4 regions of the Paenibacillus sp. FSL F4-0122 genome follow, and region 4 is predicted to be linked to each of the others. Evidence: predicted binding sites of a transcription regulator. Region 4 holds the regulator's gene; each other region holds the start of a gene.

Region 1 (5,180 bases), 180 kb from region 4:
ATTAGTAGTAGTGATCTGAATGTTAACTTCCGGAAAAGATTGTTTAAATAATGACGCCCACCGGGGAATGAGGATGCTTGTCGCCAAATAATTACCTGCAATCCGCAGATTCCCCTCAGGAAATTTGTGATAGTCTTCAATGATTTGCTGGACTTGATCACCCATGGCAAAAAACTTCTCAAGAGGTTCGATTAACCTTTTTCCTAAAGGGGTGGGCACCATCCTCTTTCCTTTAATTTCAAATAATAAAATATGATTCTCCCGTTCAAACTTACGGATTTGCGCTGATATAGCGGGTTGACTGATATGCAAACGTTCAGAGGCTTTGGTCACACTACCTGTGATCGCAACGTAATAAAACAATTTTAATACATGATAGTTCATCGTGATCTCTTCCTCACTTCATAAAATAATATCTGTATTCGCCGCTTATCCTCAGTCATTTTACTATAACTATACATTATGGATGTTAACTATTATATATTGTTTATTTATATTTATTTCTTTTATACTTACAACTATTCATAAGGGAGGTTTTGTTAATGACAAAGACAGTATTATACTTAACCCGCCACGGGCAAACAGAATGGAATTTACAAAAACGAATGCAAGGCCATCAAAATTCTGCGCTTACAGCCTTGGGCGAACAGCAGGCGGAATGGTTGAGAGATCGTTTGCAAGTAGAAAACTTAGGCGCAATTTATTCTAGTACTAGTCCAAGAGCATTGCATACTGCACAGATTTTACGGGGAAAGCGGAGTTTACCTATTCATCAGCAAGTTTCTTTAATGGAAATTAACATGGGGAGCTGGGAAGGAATGAATACGGATCAGATACAACTAGAATCCCCTTTACAATATTCCCATTTTTTCACCAGACCCGATCTATATATTCCTCTAACCTCAGGTGAAACTTACAAGCAGCTTGAACAAAGAGTAGTGCCGACAATGGAGCGCATCATAAACGATAACGTAGGGCTAGAAGTGCTCATCGTCACCCATCGGATGACTTTAAAAGTCATTATGGCTTATTTTCTCAATAAATCATTGCAGGAAATAGGGGAGTTACCGGATATTCTCTCTACTGCATTATGTAAAGTAACCCTAACTGATAACAATACAACCATCGATCTGTATGGAGATACTTCACATTATCAATGACTATGGGTCAAAAAATAAAAAGGTAACTCCGATTAACGGGGCTACCTTTTTAGCGTTCAACATTAAATATCCACACTTTTGATTATAAAACTGCGGACCTTCATCCATTTGCCTGAAATGAATTCATCAATCGTTTTCGTCTTTGGTCTAACGCAAAAGCGGTGTTTTGCCCCTTTATCAAAGCCCACAGCTTCAAAAATTAGGCTGTCCCCTATTTGCTCCTTGAAGAACACCTGCTTTAATCCCAACCTATTTAACATTTCAAGCTTTACGCTCTCAATATATGTGCGCGAATACTCCTTAGACATATGTGTTCCTCCTAGTAGTGGTAGTAATATTATAAGTCAATAGGAAGAAAATCAACAATAGTTCATATATTCATCATCCACAAAAAAACAACCAGGCAGCAATTCTCCGTTATTGGAGGTTCGCTGACTGGTGTTTTGGGTCTGTTGTGATTTGCTTGATAGGTTATGAGCTAAGCTTAATCATTCGTAGCTTTCGGATAACCACTCCGTTGTAGCGCACTATCTTGATATATCTGTAAGATAACTGCAATCTATAATCCACAAGGGCTAATTCTAACTTTAAGTGTATTCTATACAATTAAAAACTAGAGAAATAGCCTATAGAGTATTAAATCAGTAAAATAGATGTACAAAATACAGCTATTTTCATTGGCCGGGCGTTTTGAGCATTTTAGTTGTACAAAATACAGTTAAAACCATCTACTGTACACTTCAATGTTTCATACTCCATTACTTCATACTCCATTACTTCATACTCCAATAATTCACTGCTTCAATACTCCATTACTTGTTACTTCGAAGCCGTTGGCTCTCATATGGTAACTAGATGGGGTGTAGTCCATTATGAGTCAGCCCATTCATTACTGATTCCTTTTGCCTATCCTATCCGGATAATTCTATCTATTTAGTCCTTCTACTTCTACCTAATCGAAATCATCACTAACTTATTTAACTTCAGTTGCCCCAGTCACTTTACCTTCAATCCCTGCAGTTGCTTTCACATCTTCGTTTGCGAAGTAAAGATTTCCATCAATAGTCGAGGTTTCATGCAGGTTAAATCCGTTCGCTTCTACATAAACATCACCTTTAATGGTTCCGCCTTGAACTCGCAAATTTTCACTTTGTACGGTTAACTTAGGTACAGTGAGTGTGTAATTGGCAGTAACTTTGTGATCAGCGTCTTGGGCATAAAGAGCAATCTTACGGTAGATGTCGCCGTCTGCGGCCCCTTTATCATGGAATTCGCCTTCAACAACAACATCTTGGGCAATGGTCACATCATTTAGAATGGCAATAATCCAGTTTCCATCTTTACTTACAGCCTTGGTAAACGCATCTGCTTGATTTACGATTGAAGCTGTAGTAACTGCATCCGTTTGCTCTGTAGCTGGAGCCGTAGTAGCCGCTGAATTAGTTGCATTATTATTATTCGCACCACAACCAGACAAGACTGCAACCGAGACGCCTGCTACTAACATCATTTTAAATAACTTCATTTTAAATCCCCCTTGTTTTTGATTATAAATTAATTATATATTAAAATTTTTAATAAACAGGTGAAAATTTTCACAATATTGTGTCGTTATCTGAAGCGGTTTCACAAAGGTGATTAATTCCATACAAAAAGGACACTCCCAATAACTGCGGAAGTATCCTCATAGTCTTTATTACTATAATTTTTTAGATTAAATACCCTCTTGAAAAAGATATGGAACCATCATACTCTACACTTACTTTTTTAATGTTAGGTTTATGCAAAACATCAGCATAAAAATAATACAGCGGAAGGATGACCATTTGGTCAATGAGCATTTTTTCAGCTTTTGCATAAAGCTTGTTTCGTTCGCTAGTGTCTAATGTAAGCCTAGCTTGTTTAATATAACTATCATAAAGTGCACTGCTCCAGCCCGAATCATTATCGCTGCTCCAAGATGTGAAATAATCTAAAAAAGTCGATGGATCGTTATAGTCGGCTGCCCAAGCCGCTTTTGCCATTGTATAATTCAGCTTAAGACGATTATCAAGCAGATCTTCCCAGGGTTGAACCTCAAAGCCTACTGTAATGCCCAGATTTTTGTTCCAGCTGTTAATAACGGCTTCTGCAATTTCTTCATGACCTTCATTTATAATAATCGAAAAACTAGGAAGCTGAGTTAAGCCCTCTTCCTTCAAACCTTCCTGAAGTAATTTCTTAGCCTGTATTACATCCTCTTTGAAATACCGTGTATCAATAATCTCTGATCTAAAATTCAACTTGGAACCACGAATACTCCGAGGAATAAAACCGTAAGCAGGTGTACCATAGCCGATAGATTCTCGGTTAGCTGCCATGGCTAATGCTTTACGTATCTTCAGATTTTTGAAAGGTGCTTTGCTTAGATTGAACTGATAATAATATGTAGAAGCATACGGCAAAGCATATAACTCCTGAGGGAATACAGAATTTAAAGAAGCCTTATCTATCAGCTCATCTTTTGCCCCTACCCAGTCAACTTCATTGTTTAAGTAGGCCATAGTTGGCGAAGGTGTTCCAGCTTTAGGCCGAAGTAGATGCACCTCTGAGAAACGAATTTCTTGCGCCGCATAATAGTTTGGATTTTTAATTAGATGAATCGAATTTTCATCCCACTGTTGCAGTTTAAAAGGGCCATTAGTAACCATAGTTTTAATATTGTACGCCCAATTCTTATCTGCTTTCGCGACTTGCGCATTAATTGGCATGTAAATACTTTCCGCGAGAAGCTGCGGGAAATGTGAAGTTTTTTCATTCAAAGTCACTTGGAGTGTATCGTTATTTAACGCTTTCACACCCACTTTCGAAGACTCCTTTAGCTTCCCTTTATGATAATTCTCTGCGTTAGCAATTATGAACATTTTGAATGCATAGCTATTCATAGACTGAGGTGCAAGCGCTTGTTTCCATGCATACTCAAAATCTGAAGCCTTAACCTGCTGCTGATTACTCCATTTTGCGCTCGGCCGCAAGGAGAACGTGTATGTTTTCCCATCCTTGGAGACTGTCCACGACTTGGCTATCCCGGGAACCGCCTCTCCCGCATCATTCAAACGCACCAATCCCTCAAATATCCCTTTAATGACCGTAGTCGTACTACTATCTGTGGAAGAGGCAGGATCTAGATCTACAGGAATATAATCAAAACCAATACGCAACACCTGTTTAGCCTGTACAGCAGATGCAGTGTTCCCTTCACTTACATTTAAACCTATTAGTAATACTAAAACAAAGAGAACATGGAGCAATTTTTTCATCGACACTTCCCCTATTTCTATTATTTTTATTAACTAGAATAACATGGAATCTATTGATTCCGATAGATTAATTTCACCGTAATTCTTCCATTTCTAGAACCTAGCAGGGTCATCTAACTGCACACTCACTTCCCATTGACGCTTTGGGATCAGAATGTTAATCTTTAGAAAATATCACAAGGATAAGGGAGCTATTTACTGGTGAAAAAGACAACCATGAAGGACATCGCACTTCGTGCCAATGTCTCCGTCGCAACAGTGAGCTATGTTCTGAATCGTGTCGGCAACCAAACCATTCCTGAGAAAACGCGCCAGCAGATTCTTCAGCTTGCCGAGGAACTACACTACATACCCAATCTGGCGGCACGTTCACTTGCGAATCAGAAAACAGGATTGGTAGGTGTGCTTGTTAACACCTCAGCCCATACACCACACTGGAAGCTCCATGCCCAGTTCTCATTTATACATGCCTTGGAACAACGGTTAACAAATGCTGGTTACCATACGCTGCTATATTCACTTGATGTTGATCAGCCTTCTTTGGATATTATCGTAGAAAGAAAGCTGGAGGCTGTATTTCTAATCGATGTGCGCGAGGAAGCCTTTTATTCGATCTCCAAGCATTTTGTAGAAGGAATTCCTTTGATTCTGATCGACAGCATGATTGAAGATAAACTCTTTAAGCAGGTCCTTTTCAACTATCGAGCAGCTCTACAAAAGG
Region 2 (5,180 bases), 330 kb from region 4:
TATACAGATTTATCAGGAATGGATATCCGCCCCTGACCTTGTCCTCAAATGGAATGGTGGCCTGACAGAAGGCAGATGGATGACCGGTGTTTATATGGATCACTCCCGCTTTGCTGGTTTAGGACCTTATTTAAAGGACGCAAAGGGTAAGCGAACGTATATGCAGGCTTATGTTCAATAAAAGATACAGATTTGGTGTGACCGAATAGATAAATGTAAGACAAATAACATTACTGATGCCCGTGTGGTAAACAAAAGACAGGTCGATTGTGGGGATATATCTCCATGATTGACCTTTTTCGTTCAACAAAGAGATACAATTTTCGTGAGTACAATCACAAGTCAAAACTCCTTTCAGGGTTAAGGTGAACAGGTAGAAAAGATTTTTTCAGAACCTGATCACATATCCCGAGGAGGAACTATTATGGAAACTAAACAACCTAATGATAGAATTTCAGATTTACAGCATAAGCAATCGGTGCAACCTGGATTTACTCCAGATGCCCTTGTAAAAGATATTGTGCTGCAATTCCCAAAAGCTGCGGATTATTTCAAGTCCAAACGGATTGATTTCTGCTGTGGAGGCGCCAAACCTCTTGCTGAAGCAGCTGTAGAGCGTGGACTAGATCAAGAGATGATCATTAGTGATCTCAACAAGCTATTCGAGGAATATCCGGTACCACAAGAAGAACTCGCATGGAACACAGCACCTTCTGCAGAGTTAATCGACCATATAGTGAGTAAACATCACCATTACCTGCGGGAAGAGCTGCCCCTAATTAGCCAAAATGTAACTAAGGTATACCGGGTTCATGGCGGAGATTCACCTCATTTAGAAGAGTTATATAGCTTGTTTAATACACTTAAGGAAGATCTGCTTCAGCATACAGCTAAAGAAGAGGAAGACGAGTTTCCAAAATTATTAGCGTATGATGCCAATCCAAGTGAAGAAGGGCTGACCATACTTCGTGAGGCATTAATTGACCTTGAGAGTGAACATGACACAGCAGGCGATATATTGAGACAAATACGCAAAATAACAGATGATTTCACCCCACCGGCTCATGCTTGTACAACCTATCGTTTGACTTATGCCCGGCTAGAGGAGCTGGAGAGCATGACTTTTGAACATGTTCATCTGGAGAATAATATATTGTTCCCTAGATTCCAGTAGAAAAAATGAGTTTTCAAAGAGTCCCTTAGGGGACTTTTTTTATATTTGAGAACAAAGCTTATTTACGTTATTCTTAAATAGACAGTATGCATAACTTACTACAAGCCTGAGACGCTGTGTGGTCATTAGGCGGGACAAGGCGGTGTCACTATGCCCACGAAATATATGTGGAGGTTGTTACTAGGATTAGTCATCGTATTCATAATAGGTGGATGTTCGACTCTTGCTGACGTTAATAATGAAGGGAATAATGGCTTAGCAGGATCAGACGGGCCTACGCTTTCGCTTATCGTTGCGGGAAATGACTTGCTGACCAACCCTTTGGACAAGCAGCTTAGCGAGAGCTACAGAAAAGGGATAACGATCTTTGACCTACTGAAAGGTAGTGGGAAGGCCACCTTTTCTGAGGATAACACAAGCATTCTAACGGTAAATAATATTTCACTCAGTCCAGGAATGAATTGGGAGCTGCAAATGGATGGGGAGACCATTGGATCTGAGGATTGGGGTCGAACCGTCGGGCATGAATCAAAATTAGTAATTACGGCGATGTCTAAGGAACAAGAGGAACCCCTTCAAATTGTGTTGTTGACCGTGAATGGCGGAAGTGAGCAAGTGAATTTGAATCATTCATATGTTATGGGATTTACTGAAGATTTAACAGTGAGAGGTTTGTTGAAGAACAGCAGTGTGGTGCAGTTGACCGAAGACAACAAAAAGGTGTTATCCATTGGTGATTATACTCCTCTTAGCAATGAAGTTTGGAAGATGAAGGTGAATGGGAAGCAGCTGCTTGAGAATGGAATGGACATGAAGCTTAGAGTGCAGGATGAATTGGAGATTTTATTGGCTATACGTTAAAAAAAGTACATAAATGCCAGATCTACGGTTATTCAGAACCTGTGATCTGGCTTTTTTTATTAGAATTTAGAACCTAACAAAGTTGTCTTATTTTTTATGTGAAAATATTCACATTTAATGTGACTGTAATCACAATCTCTCTTAAATTTTGAAATGTATAATTTCATTATGTAGAAGATAAGTTGAAGCAAAGTTCAACAAGAACGGATAAGACTGAGGAGGCACCTAACTATGGCAGCGAAGAGAGAAAAATTAGTATTAGTCGGCAACGGTATGGCAGGCATAGGTACGCTAGAGCAAATATTGAAGCTAGGTGGAGCTTATGACATTACGGTCTTTGGAAGCGAACCTCACCCCAATTATAATCGGATCATGTTGTCCTATGTTCTCGAAGGCAGCAAAACCATCAACGATATCATCCTAAACGACTGGAACTGGTATGAAGATAACAACATTACCTTGCATACAGGAACAACAGTTACGCGAATTGACGAGCATTCCAAGCAAGTAATTGCGGATAACGGTATGGCTGTTTCTTACGATAAAGTGATTATTGCAACGGGTTCGAATTCATTTATTTTACCTGTACCTGGTTGTGATAAGGAAGGCGTAGTGGGTTTCCGGGATATTGCAGATTGTGATGCGATGCTAGCTGCGGCTAAACAATACAACAAAGCGGCGGTAATCGGCGGAGGCTTACTTGGATTGGAAGCGGCAAAGGGTCTTGTGAACCTTGGCATGGACGTTACTGTAGTGCATCTGATGGAAGATCTAATGGAGCGCCAGCTTGATCGTAATGCCTCCTCTATGTTGCAAGCTGAGCTAGAGCGTCAAGGCGTGAAATTTGCCATGGGCAAACAAACAGTAGAATTGACAGGGGAACAGAGAGTAAGTGGTTTACAATTTAGTGATGGCACTACACTTGCAGCTGATTTTGTAGTTATGGCTGTAGGCATCAAACCGAATATAACTGTGGCAAAAGAAAGCGGAATTGCTGTTAATCGTGGAATTGTAGTGGACGATTATTTGCAGACCTCTATGCAGAATGTATATTCCATTGGCGAATGTGCCGAACATCGCGGAGTTTGTTACGGATTAGTAGCGCCGCTCTTCGAGCAGGGTATGGTTCTAGCTAAACATCTCTGCGGAAGCGATACAAATCCATATGAAGGTTCTGTTGTCTCCACCAAATTAAAAATTTCCGGTGTGGATGTATTTTCTGCAGGTGAGTTTATGGATTCCCCTGAGCACACTGTAATCTCAAGCAAAGATGAATGGAAGCGAACCTATAAGAAAATTCTGCTCAAAGACAATGTCATTGTTGGTGCAGTCCTGTTCGGGGATGTGACGGAGTCGGCTAACCTGCAAAAGTTAGTAAAACAAGGCGCTGTAATGACCGATGAAATTTATACAGAGGTTATGGGGACGGGCTGCTGCGGAAGTGGATCCAAAAAGAGCACGTCCGTAGAAGCGATGGCGGACGAAGAAATCGTTTGTGGCTGTAACGGGGTTACGAAAAAAGCGATTGTGGATGCGGTCATAGAAAATGGTTTTACTACTGTGGACGAAATAAAAGCATGTACAGGAGCGACGCGCTCTTGCGGAGGTTGTAAACCGGTTGTAGAACAAATTTTACAATTTGTCCTGGGTGATAGTTTTGAGCAGTCTGCCAAGCAAGGAATTTGTAGCTGCACAACGCTTAGCCGGGATGAGATTGTTGCTGAGATTACAGCTAAAGGTCTTAGTACTACTAAAGAGGTTATGCATGTACTGGGTTGGAAACAAGAGGAAGGCTGCTCTAAATGCCGTCCGGCGATTAACTATTATCTGGGGATGATAAATCCGGATACACATCAAGACGAGAAGGAATCACGCTTTGTTAATGAACGTATGGGAGCCAATATTCAGAAAGACGGAACCTATACCGTTATTCCACGCATGTACGGCGGGGTAACGACACCGGAGGATTTGAAGAAAATCGCCGATGTCTCCCTTAAATATGATGTAAAAGTTGTGAAGGTGACGGGTGGGCAACGCCTGGATCTAATCGGGGTGAAAAAAGAGGATCTGCCGAAAGTATGGGAAGAGCTCGATATGCCATCAGGTTATGGTTATGCCAAGTCGCTACGTACCGTTAAGACTTGTGTGGGTTCACAGTTCTGCCGTTTCGGCACACAGGATTCGCTGGGAATGGGCGCGCTCATAGAACGTAAGTATGAACGTCTTGATTTTCCTGCCAAGTTTAAAATAGCTGTCAACGGCTGCCCACGTAACTGTGCGGAATCCTGCACGAAGGATATTGGCATCGTCGGTAATGACGGCGGTTGGGAAGTATTTATCGGTGGTAACGGTGGGATCAAACCACGGATTGCTGATTCCTTCTGCAAAATTAAGACCGATGAAGAGTTGATCGAAGTGTGCTCCGCTGTGATGCAATATTATCGTGAGACCGGTAATTATTTGGAGAGAACCTCCGAGTGGGTTGAGCGTATGGGACTTGAGCAGATTCAAATGGTCATTTTGAATAATGAAGATAACCGCAAAGAGCTGGCCGCACGGATTGACTTTGCTCTGACTCAGGTGACGGATCCTTGGAAAAAAATGCTCAATGACAGTAGCACTCGTACTGCGCTTTTTGAAGAAACAAGAGTCTAGCGGATATAACGCACACAGAAGGGGAGAGACCAATGAATAAGACCACACAAACGTATGCAATAGGCTCAGTACAGGATTTCCTGCTGCAGATTGGCCGTGTAGTGATAGCTGGAGATGTTGAACTGGCTGTATTTCGTGCCTCTGACGGAGCCATCTATGCAGTAGAGAATCGTAGTCCTCATCCTAAGGGTGGCCCGCTTGCGGAAGGGATCGTGTCAGGTCACTATCTGTACGATCCGCTGTACGATTGGAAAATCGATCTGCGCACGGGCGAGGTGCAGGCACCTGACCAAGGTAGTGTTGTGACTTATCCAGTCACTCTGGACGGAGAGAAAGTTACAGTAAGCGTGTAGACACCGAAGCTGGTAGTAATAGATTTAATAGAAAACGGTGGGGTGGAGTGTTATGTTTACGCAAAGTGTGGAGAGCATCGTAGAAACGGCAGTCAGTAAGCGGGACAAAATGAATGAAAGCTTACCAAGATATTTTC
Region 3 (5,180 bases), 610 kb from region 4:
AGGCTTCGTAGACGGACTATATGACAAGACATTAGTCGGGCATCCTTACCAAGAAAGAGTGCCAAACAAACAGCTTAATTACGTTAACGAACTCGAGTTTGTTCATAGATTAGATATATTTTGATTTGGGATCATTATATTCATAGCTCCATTGAGTCATGTTGAGTATTTAAAAAACACGTATGCTTAATTTTAGATATAAAGAAGGCTAGGAAGGAGGAGTACCGCAAATGGAGAATGTAAATTCAAACAATAATATACTCATCGTGGATGGCGACAGGCAAGTCCGTAAGTTGCTGCGTGTTTATTTTGAACTTGAGAAATATAATATCGAGGAAGCCGAGCAGGGAGCAGAGGCGTTATATAAAGCGCTGAGAACTCGCTATATTATGGTTATATTAAACTGGCAGTTATCCGATACCAGTGGGGAAGAGCTATGCAGGCATTTCAAGCTGATAGGAACCGCCCCGCTAATCATGTTTATAGGCAGAGCGGATGAGAACGAACGGATACAGGGATTTATGGCCGGTGCAGATGATTTTATTGACAGGCCGTTCAGTCCTAGGGAGGTTGTTGGACGAGCCAAGGCAATGATTGGGCGGGTTACAGGAGTTGTGGTGCCCCAGGGAGCTCAGTCGCATGAAGAGATAACGATATCCTCCATTACTATTAATCCCAGAGCAAGAAGAGTCACCGTGAAAGGGAAAGAAATTCATTTCACTCTAAAGGAATATGAGCTTTTCTATTTTCTGGTCAAGCATGAGGGTGAGGTCTTTTCCAGAGAGAATTTACTGTTAAAGGTATGGGGTGGAGATCATAAGAGATTCGCGGATCATCGTACAGTAGATACTCACATTAAACGGGTAAGACATAAGCTGTCGAGTGCATTCACTGAACGAAACGGACTCATTCAAACCGTATGGGGTTATGGATACATGCTGAGCTTTAAATCGATGTGAACATATCATTGAGGAGGGGAATATGCAAATGACCTATAAACAGATTAAATGGATGATTCTTTTAATTCCAACGTTTACGGTCGGGGTATGGGAATATATCAGGCATCAATTTTTATTACCTTATATTTCTATGGAATTAGGAAACTGGCTCACACCGTTGATAGTTTATCTGGTAAGTATGACCCTGCTTAATAAGATGTTTCGTATGCTGGATCACATTCAGAAGGAGCTTGAGGTGGAACGTAACGCAACAACCGTGCTTGAAGCCAGAGAACAGCTGGCCAAGAAACTACATGACGGAATTGCACAATCGTTATTTCTGCTCTCCGTCAAAGTAGACCGTCTGGAAGAACATGTAGTGGATAATGATCGGCACCTCCAGAACGTGCAACAGATCCGTAAAACAGTCCACGAGGTGAATCGTTATGTGCGCCAGGCCATAGCTGATTTAAAATATGAGCCTATGGAAGATAAAACAATTTTATCTCATGAATCTATGGAGTCTAAGTTGAAAAAGATGGTAATGGACACTCCTGTGCAATTTAGTGTGAATTGGTCGATACCGGACAGTATGTTGTCCCCGAAAGAAAAAGTTGAACTGCTTGCCTGTGTTCGGGAGGCTGTCGTCAATATAGAGAAGCATTCAGGGGCTACACACGGTTGGATTGTGGGAGAAGGAGACCCGCACCGGTTCAAGGTTACGATTAAAGATGATGGACGGGGATTTGTAGACAACCCATTTATGTTTAAGGACCGTTTCGGATTGAATATCATGAAGGAAAGGGCGGAGGAGATGAATTGGAAAATGGAATTTCGTCGGGATCATTTGTACACTGCAGTAGAATTAATGAAAGAGGGTGAGGGCAAATGAGGCACACGCGTGTACTGGTTGTCGATGATCACATACATGCAAGGGAGGCTATCTGTGATATTTTGTCCCTTGACCCGAGCTTTGAAGTAGTTGGAGTGGTGACTAATGGGCAGGAAGCCATAGAATTCACTGCAGAGTGGCTGCCGGATTTGATCCTGATGGATATCCAGATGCCCGGAATGAACGGGCTTGAGGCTACACAGAAAATCAAACTGATGTTCCCCTATGTGAAAATTGTAATGATAACAGTGTCAGATGACCTGATTCATTTGCTGGAAGCTTTAAAGCGGGGTGCCCAAGGGTATCTCTTGAAGAATCTTGCACCTTCAACCTGGATTGAATATTTGCACTCTATAGTCCATGAAGAAGCGCCTTTAAGCCGGGAGGTCGCGTATCAAATTTTGAAGGATGTATCCTTATCTGCTGTCAAGGAGCCGCAGGTAAACTTAACGGCCAGAGAGCAGGATATTTTGAATGGGGTAGCCACGGGTTGGACGAACAAAGAAATTGCTGAGAATTATGGAATTTCGGAATATACGGTGAAGAACCACCTTAAGAATATTCTGCAAAAGCTGCAGGTACAGAATCGCGTTCAGCTTACAAGATATGCGCTGGAAAGAGGGCTTATTTCGGACGATTACAATCGTTTGTAGTAAGTCCTTTTTATTGGTTTTAACAGAAACTTCGATAGGTATAAAAAATTATGAAGTGACATATGTCACGATTCATTCATATAACAGCGCGTTTTCACAAAAAAGACGCACTATAGAAGAAAGTTAGACACATTGCCCCCCTCGTTTGGGCCATACGGAGTTTCCCTAAACTCATTATACTTGTGAATTAAAGCACAGCAAAGTGGAAGGAATAGCAAAGCGCTTCTAAAATTTGCTGGGCTTCATTCGCAAGATTGAGGGGGGATGTATTCGTGATGATTGATACAGTGATGTGGAGTAAATGGTTAACAGGAATGACGTTAGCATTTCACACCATTTTTTCTACGATTGGTGTCGGTGTCCCATTGATGATAGCTATTGCCGAATTCGTCGGGATACGAAAGAAAGACCAGCATTACACTCTGATGGCCAAAAGATGGTCACGCGGATTTATTATTTCAGTAGCTGTTGGCGTAGTGACCGGAACAGCGATTGCCTTGCAGCTTGCGCTTGTCTGGCCGAAGTTCATGCAGATCGGCGGGAACGTAATCGCCCTTCCCTTATTTATGGAGGTTTTCGCCTTCTTTTTTGAAGCCATTTTCCTAGGGATTTATTTGTACACCTGGGGGCGGTTTCGCAACCCGTATATTCACTTACTGCTGACGATTCCCATTGTCGCCGGGGCAGGCATGTCCGCAGTATTCATCACAACAGTGAACGGATTCATGAATCAGCCTGGAGGCTTTGTAATGGAAGCCGGACAATTCACGGCAGTGAATCCGCTGGAGGTAATGCTTAATACGGCAACACCTTCAAAGGTATTTCATGTCTTAACTTCTGCCTACTTGACGGGCGCTGCTTTGCTTGCGGGAATTGCGGCTTGCACTATCCTGAGAAGGGGAGTCTCGGCCTACTCCAAGAAAGCCTTGAAGCTGATGATGACCGTTGTTGTGGCGTTCAGTCTGCTGACAAGCCTGGCCGGAGACATGTCAGCCAAGTTTCTGGCGGAGCATCAGCCGGAGAAGCTGGCGGCAGCGGAATGGCACTTCGAAACCGAACGCAGCGCAGACTTGGTTCTGCTGGGCTGGCTTAATGCAGAGAACGAGATTCTGGGGGGAATTCACCTTCCGAAAGCGCTAAGCTTCCTGGCGTTTGGAGACTTTAACGCTGAGGTCACGGGTCTTGAAGAGTTCCCGCTTGACGAACGCCCGCCGCTTATTGTCCACTATTTGTTTGATTTTATGGTCCTGAGCGGAATGGTTATCTTGGGGATTGGACTGCTGTATTTCCTCTTCCTGTTCTGGAAGAGACGAAATGAGCTTAACAAGTGGCTGCTCAGATCCATTGTCTTTAGCACATTTCTGGCCTTCCTGGGCATTGAATTCGGCTGGTTCTATGCAGAGCTTGGCAGGCAGCCTTGGATTGTCCGTGGATATATGCGTGTAGAGGAAGCAGCCACAACATCGCCGAATGTGAGGATTCTCTTTTTCCTCTTCCTCCTTCTGTATGTTGTAATGGGGACGATGTGTGTCATCGTACTTAGACGGTTGTTCCACAATAATCCTCCAGAGGCCGAGCTGAACAAGCTGGCACAAGCATCTATAGAAAAAGGTGAGCAACTATGATCAGCTATGAGCTGGCCGGTATTTCAGTGCTTTGGATTTTTTTGTACGGCTATTTAATTGTCGCGTCTATTGATTTCGGGGCCGGATTCTTTGCCTTATATGCCCGCTTGACGAAACAGGATCACCTGATTAACCGGCTGATCTCCCGCTACCTGTCGCCAGTCTGGGAGATTACTAATGTATTCTTTGTTTTCTTCTTTGTGGGCATCATCGGATTTTTCCCCGACACGGCATACTATTATGGCTCGGCGCTGCTTGTTCCCGGAAGCATCGCCGTGATTCTGCTGGCTATACGCGGCTCCTTCTATGCTTTTCAGAACTATGGCTCGAAGCAGAACATTATCTATCTGTTTTTATACGGGGCCACAGGTTTACTGATTCCGGCTTCTTTATCGGTGGCACTGACGCTGTCTGAGGGCGGTTTTATTATAGAGAATAGCGGAACGGTCACCTTAGCCTATTGGACGCTTTTGACCAGTCCGTTGTCATGGAGCATTGTAGCCCTCGCCATCGTGTCGGTGCTGTTCATCAGCAGCTCGTTCTTGGCCTACTACGCTTCGAAGGCGGAGGATCAGCCCGCGCTCAAGCTGATGCGAACCTACGCCCTGTTTTGGAGCATACCCACGATCATTGCTGCATTTACGGCATTTGTTTTTCTTTCCCAGCACAATGAGCGTCATTTTCAAAACATGATGGATTTGTGGTGGCTGCTGGGCTCATCCGTTGCCTTTTTCATGATTGCTACATGGCTGCTGTACTACGGCCGCCGCTACGGATTGGCCTTTATCTTTGTCATGCTTCAGTTTCTCTGTGCCTTTTTTGCGTACGGCATAGGGCAGTATCCTTATATCCTGGACCCCTATATCACCATTCAAAGTGGAGCCACGAACGAATCCATGGGGATTGCGCTGGTGGTAGCCTTTATCGGCGGTCTGTGTCTGCTGGTCCCGTCGCTCATTCTGGTCTTCAGATTATTCCTGTTTGATGCGGAGTATGTAAAAGGCAAAAAATAAAGGAGGGGAGTTATCATGAAGAGGAGAACCGGACTGATCTCAGAGTATATGTCTACACA
Region 4 (5,180 bases):
GACCCGGCGCTTCCGGAGCCAAACGTTAACTTAGAGGTATGCCGCCGTCGTGGAGGGAAGCTGCATTTTGGAAATCAGCTGGTTTCCCTTTTGTAAAAGAATAACGGTTTTGGAAATTTCTATTCAAGCGATGCATCCCCTGAACCAGTGGTGTGCATCGCCTTTTTTCGCAACTTCTGTTATGCTGATTAAGAGTCTCAATTGAAAGGGAATAGAATTATAATGAAATTTGCCGTGCTTGATTTTGAAACAACAGGAACCCAATCCGTGGGTGAAATTATCCAGGTTGGCCTTGCAATTATAGAAGAAGACCGGTCCATCTCCCGGGTATATGGTTCCTATGTCAAGCCCGGAACGCCGATTCCTCCTTTTATAACAGGTCTGACGGGGATTACCGATGATGATGTGAAGGATGCGCCTGAGCTGGATGAGATGATGATGGAGCTTGTTCCGCTCTTGGATGATGTTGTGCTTGTAGGGCATAATGTCGCTTTCGACTTCCATTTTTTACAAAATGCTTTAGATCGTTGTGGTTATTTGCCATTTCAAGGGCGGATTTTGGATACGATTGATTTTCTGAAAATTTGCTTTCCTTCGCTCACATCTTATCAGCTAGGCTCTGTCAGTGCTCATTTTGGAGTGACACATGATCGTCCGCATCAGGCAGATAGTGATGCACTTGCGACTGCTTTAGTGCTGTTGAAATGTCTGGAGGAGCTCTACGAGCTGCCGCTGCTTACGATCCAGAGACTCTGTGAGCTGTTTACCGAAGAGGATAGTGATCTGGGCTGGTACTTTGATGGTCTGCTGCGAGAGCGGGAAGCGGAGACGCTACAGCCCGAAGGTGATCTGACTTTCTATCGTCAATTAGCGCTTGCAGTAGGAGACTGGACGGAGTTAGCGCCACCTAGAGATGAGCATGCTGAGAATCCGCTAGCGAATTTATCTTTTACTGATTATATGGACGAAGTAACCAAACGACTTAAAGACACATTACCGCAGTATGAAAGCCGGGAAGCTCAGGATATTATGATCAATGAGGTGATGACGGCACTTGCCGAAGACAAACACCTACTGATCGAAGCGGGCACAGGAACCGGTAAATCGCTCGGTTATTTGTTGCCTGCCATTTATCAAAGCGTTCGCACCAATGAAAAAGTCATGGTCAGCACTCATACCATTAATCTGCAGGACCAATTGCGCGAGCGGGATATCCCTTTGTTAACGCAGGTAGTTCCTTTTCCGTTTAAAGCTGCTATTTTTAAGGGAAGAGGACATTATTTGTGTCTGCGTAAGTTTGAGCATAAAATTAATAAAAAGGACTTTATAAGCCCAAGGGAAGATGCGCTTACTGCAGCTCAGATGATCGTATGGCTCACTCAAAGTGAATCAGGGGATGATGAAGAGCTGAATTTAAGCGGCCGGGGCGGTGATTTCTGGGAGACGGTGGCAAGCGATACCGATTCCTGTCTGGGCCGTTCCTGTCCTTGGTTCCGCAAATGCTATTATCATAGGGCCAAGCATGAAGCTGGGATTGCTGACGTGGTCATTACGAACCACTCCAAGCTATTCGCAGATGTTAAAGCTGGGCACCAGCTGCTTCCAGCTTACGAGCATCTTGTAATTGATGAAGCACATCATTTAGAAGATGTGGCTGGTAAACATCTTGGCATGCATATGAAGCATTTCACTGTGGCACACACGTTATCGCGACTGTATAAAGATAGCCGAAACGGACAGCTTCCTGCTCTGCGCCAGATCTTACAGTCGTCAGGCAGTGAAGAGGCTTCAGAATGGAGCGGAGTCATCGATCGGATCTACCCGGATCTGCTTACTGTCAAAGAAACCTGGGATGCACTCAGCGACAAGCTGTTCAGCCTTTTGCCGGAACGCAGTGATGCGGCAGCAGGGGAAGCGGGACAACTGGTTATGCGTTTGCTTCCCGCCCGTAAGCCGAAGGATTGGGATGAATTAGTTGCGCTTGAGAACACTATGAATCTGACGTTAAGCGACATCATCCGTAAGGGTGATAAAATGCTTAATGAGATGCGTGACCAGGAAAGCCAATCCTCAGCAGACAGTCTTGTTACTGATATTAGCGGTTTATTTAAGGATTTGGCTTCCATACGTGAGCAAGTAAGATTCTTTATGGGGCTGAATGACGATAATGTAGTATATTGGCTGGAGGCAAATGGAAATTACCGCAGCAAATCACTGCAGATGTATGCCGTCCCTGTGGATGTTAGCAGCCAGCTTAAAGAGTTGTTCTTCGATAAGAAAAAAAGCATCGTGCTTACCTCGGCGACGCTGTCTGTAGATAAATCTTTTCAGTTTATGATTGATAATCTCGGACTTAACGAAGCTGCGGAAGAGGGACGTCTAATGACCTCACTCCTTCCATCTCCCTTTAAGTATCGCGAGCAGGCGCTGCTAGTTATACCGCGTGATTTTCCTAGTGTGAAGGGCAGTGTGGGCGATGCTCGATTTGTCGATACACTCGTACAGTCGTTAGCAGAAGCTGCCAAAACAACACGTGGGCGGATGCTGGTTCTGTTTACTTCTTATAAAATGCTGCGTCAGGTATATGATCCGCTTAAAGAGGCTTTGGCCTCACAAGAGATTACGGTGCTTGGTCAAGGCGTGGAAGGTGGCAGCCGGAGCAAGCTGATCCGCCGCTTTCAGGACAGTGCAGCATCCGTTCTGCTGGGGACGAGCAGCTTCTGGGAAGGTGTAGATATTCCAGGTGAAGCACTGACTTGCCTGGCCATCGTGAGACTTCCGTTTCAACCACCGAATCACCCGTTGGCGGAAGCGAAGTCGGAGTTATTGCAGGCCCAGAAGAAGAATCCGTTCATGAAATTATCTGTTCCTCAAGCGGTTATTCGTTTTAAGCAGGGATTCGGAAGACTGGTTCGCACGGCGCAGGATCGCGGAATAGTTATTGTTTATGATACAAGGGTTATTGAATCTCATTACGGGAAGTATTTCCTTTATTCATTGCCTGGTCCCAAAATGGAGCATATGCTGACTGATCAAATGGTCCCCCGCATAGCGGAATGGCTAGAGGATGGCGGCGCTTCTTAAAATGCTCGTCTTCAGTTTAGCTCCTCCTTATCCTTAAGGGCGGTAAGTTACAGTACCGCCCTTAATAAGGAGAGGTATACGTTTGAATATGGATTTTCACAAGAACATTACTATTTTTAGGAGGAAAAATATGAAATCGGATAAAATATCAGAAGCCGTTGTTCGCAGACTACCTGTGTATTTGCGTTTTTTGAATGATCTCCAGAATCGCGAAATATTAACAGTTTCCTCTCAGGAACTTGGACAAAAGCTTGATCTTAATCCCGCACAGATTCGTAAGGATTTAGCGTATTTTGGTGACTTCGGCAGAAAAGGTATCGGCTATGATGTAACGTATCTTATTGAGAAAATCCGTCATATTCTGAAGCTGGATCAACAGCTTAATGTAGCTTTAGTAGGGGCAGGTAATCTCGGACATGCCTTGTCTAATTACAATGCATATCTTAAAGATACAATGAAAATCACGGCTATATTTGATTCGTACGCTCCTAAGGTTGGACGTAAGATCAACTCCCTTACTGTGCAACCAATGGATGAACTAGGCAGCACGATTCGTGAGCAAGGTATTCGCATTGCCATTATTACCGTACCTGATTCAGAAGCTCAAAATGTAGCAGATATTCTCATTTCTTCTGGGATTGAAGCGATTTTGAACTTTGCCCCTGTGATTCTGAAGACACCACCGAATATCCGGGTGCATGCAGCTGATTTTACAACTGATCTGCAAAGTCTTGCTTATTACTTGCGGGATGGAAAGGAAGAAAGCGAACATGAACAGCAATAAAACGATAATTAAGGGCGGGTATTTTCTGACTCCGGGAACGGATGAGCCGGTTCTGAGTGGATATATGACTATTGAAGATGATTTAATCACTTACATAGGAAAAGAAGAGCCTCAGATGGAAGCTGGAGTGCAAGTGGTTGATGGCAGTCGTCTGCTGTTCATGCCTGGACTTGTAAACACACATGGTCATGCGGCGATGTCTTTGCTGCGTGGATATGGAGATGATTTAGCGCTACAAGTGTGGCTTCAGGAGAAAATGTGGCCGATGGAGGAAAAGTTCACCGGTGATGATGTATACTGGGGAACCTCCTTATCTGTATTGGAAATGCTGAAGGGTGGAACTACGACCTTCCTCGATATGTATGATCATATGGACCGAGTAGCTGAGGTAGCTGAGTTATCAGGTATCCGTTCCGTATTGATGCGTGGTGTGATCGGGTTATGTCCAGAGGATGTACAGAATCACAAGCTTGCGGAAGCGATTTCTTTTGCCCGTAACTGGCATGGAAAGGCGGACGGTAGAATTACTACTATGATCTCGCCGCACGCCCCTTATACTTGCCCTCCGGACTTCCTGGTTAAGTTCGTGCAGGCAGCGCATGATCTGGATTTACCGATGCATACGCATATGTCCGAAACGAAACGTGAAGTGGAACAAAATGTGGCGGATTACGGGTTGCGTCCTGTAGCTCACTTAGAGAAGCTTGGAATGTTCACACGTCCCTCGATAGTTGCACATGGTGTTCATTTAAATGATGAAGAGATTGAGATCTTGGCTCGCCATAATGTGGGTGTCTCTCATAATCCGGGCAGTAATTTGAAGCTGGCTAGCGGAGTGGCTCGGGTTACTGATCTTCTAAAAGCTGGTGTGAAGGTGTCTCTTGGCACGGATGGCGCGGCCAGCAACAATAACTTGGATATGTTTGAAGAGATGCGGCTTGCAGCTCTCATTCATAAGGGTGTCAGCGGTGATCCAACGGCTGTTCCAGCTCCAGAAGCTCTACGTATGGCTACAGAATATGGCGCCCAGTCCATCTTTTTAAATAATGTAGGTAGACTTGCTGTTGGGATGAAAGCTGATTTCATTGCAATTGATATAGATCAGCCGCATTTGCTGCCACACACAGATCTGTTGTCTCATGCAGTTTACTCTGCTAGCGCTAAGGATGTTGAGCATGTGTGGGTGAATGGTAAACAGGTCATCAAGCATGGGCAATGCTTAACCCTGGATGAGGAAGCTATCCGGCGTAAAGCGCAAGAAGCCTTCGAAGGTTTATTGAAGCGTTAAGTCTGGATAATAACGAATAAATAA

Evidence for each region. Region 4 encodes Rex, which represses fermentation and respiration genes when NADH is low (regulators of the CRP and FNR family bind a similar motif). Its sites were predicted from a motif close to TTGTGAAATATTTCACAA; they were not measured.
Region 1: a site for Rex is predicted at 2,744-2,761, ahead of MHH49_RS21420 (polymer-forming cytoskeletal protein). Genes of this name have one in related genera too.
Region 2: a site for Rex is predicted at 2,132-2,149, ahead of nirB (nitrite reductase large subunit NirB). Genes of this name have one in related genera too.
Region 3: a site for Rex is predicted at 2,664-2,681, ahead of MHH49_RS17875 (cytochrome ubiquinol oxidase subunit I). Genes of this name have one in related genera too.

What each region holds. Positions count from the first base shown of each region.
Region 1 covers NZ_JBBODI010000001.1:4,930,874-4,936,053, reverse strand. Annotated here, with positions in the region: gene MHH49_RS21435 (LysR family transcriptional regulator) at 1-384, opposite strand, end outside; gene MHH49_RS21430 (histidine phosphatase family protein) at 543-1,160, shown strand; gene MHH49_RS21425 (hypothetical protein) at 1,223-1,468, opposite strand; gene MHH49_RS21420 (polymer-forming cytoskeletal protein) at 2,134-2,685, opposite strand; gene MHH49_RS21415 (peptide ABC transporter substrate-binding protein) at 2,870-4,459, opposite strand; gene MHH49_RS21410 (LacI family DNA-binding transcriptional regulator) at 4,661-5,180, shown strand, end outside.
Region 2 covers NZ_JBBODI010000001.1:4,419,538-4,424,717, forward strand. Annotated here, with positions in the region: gene MHH49_RS19040 (hypothetical protein) at 1-181, shown strand, start outside; gene ric (iron-sulfur cluster repair di-iron protein) at 479-1,174, shown strand; gene MHH49_RS19050 (hypothetical protein) at 1,325-2,035, shown strand; gene nirB (nitrite reductase large subunit NirB) at 2,267-4,690, shown strand; gene nirD (nitrite reductase small subunit NirD) at 4,723-5,043, shown strand; gene MHH49_RS19065 (formate/nitrite transporter family protein) at 5,096-5,180, shown strand, end outside.
Region 3 covers NZ_JBBODI010000001.1:4,137,601-4,142,780, forward strand. Annotated here, with positions in the region: gene MHH49_RS17860 (response regulator transcription factor) at 231-959, shown strand; gene MHH49_RS17865 (sensor histidine kinase) at 988-1,830, shown strand; gene MHH49_RS17870 (response regulator transcription factor) at 1,827-2,483, shown strand; gene MHH49_RS17875 (cytochrome ubiquinol oxidase subunit I) at 2,756-4,108, shown strand; gene MHH49_RS17880 (cytochrome d ubiquinol oxidase subunit II) at 4,105-5,121, shown strand; gene cydD (thiol reductant ABC exporter subunit CydD) at 5,137-5,180, shown strand, end outside.
Region 4 covers NZ_JBBODI010000001.1:4,752,112-4,757,291, forward strand. Annotated here, with positions in the region: gene MHH49_RS20645 (tetratricopeptide repeat protein) at 1-96, shown strand, start outside; gene dinG (ATP-dependent DNA helicase DinG) at 223-3,084, shown strand; gene MHH49_RS20655 (redox-sensing transcriptional repressor Rex) at 3,215-3,868, shown strand; gene MHH49_RS20660 (amidohydrolase) at 3,855-5,156, shown strand.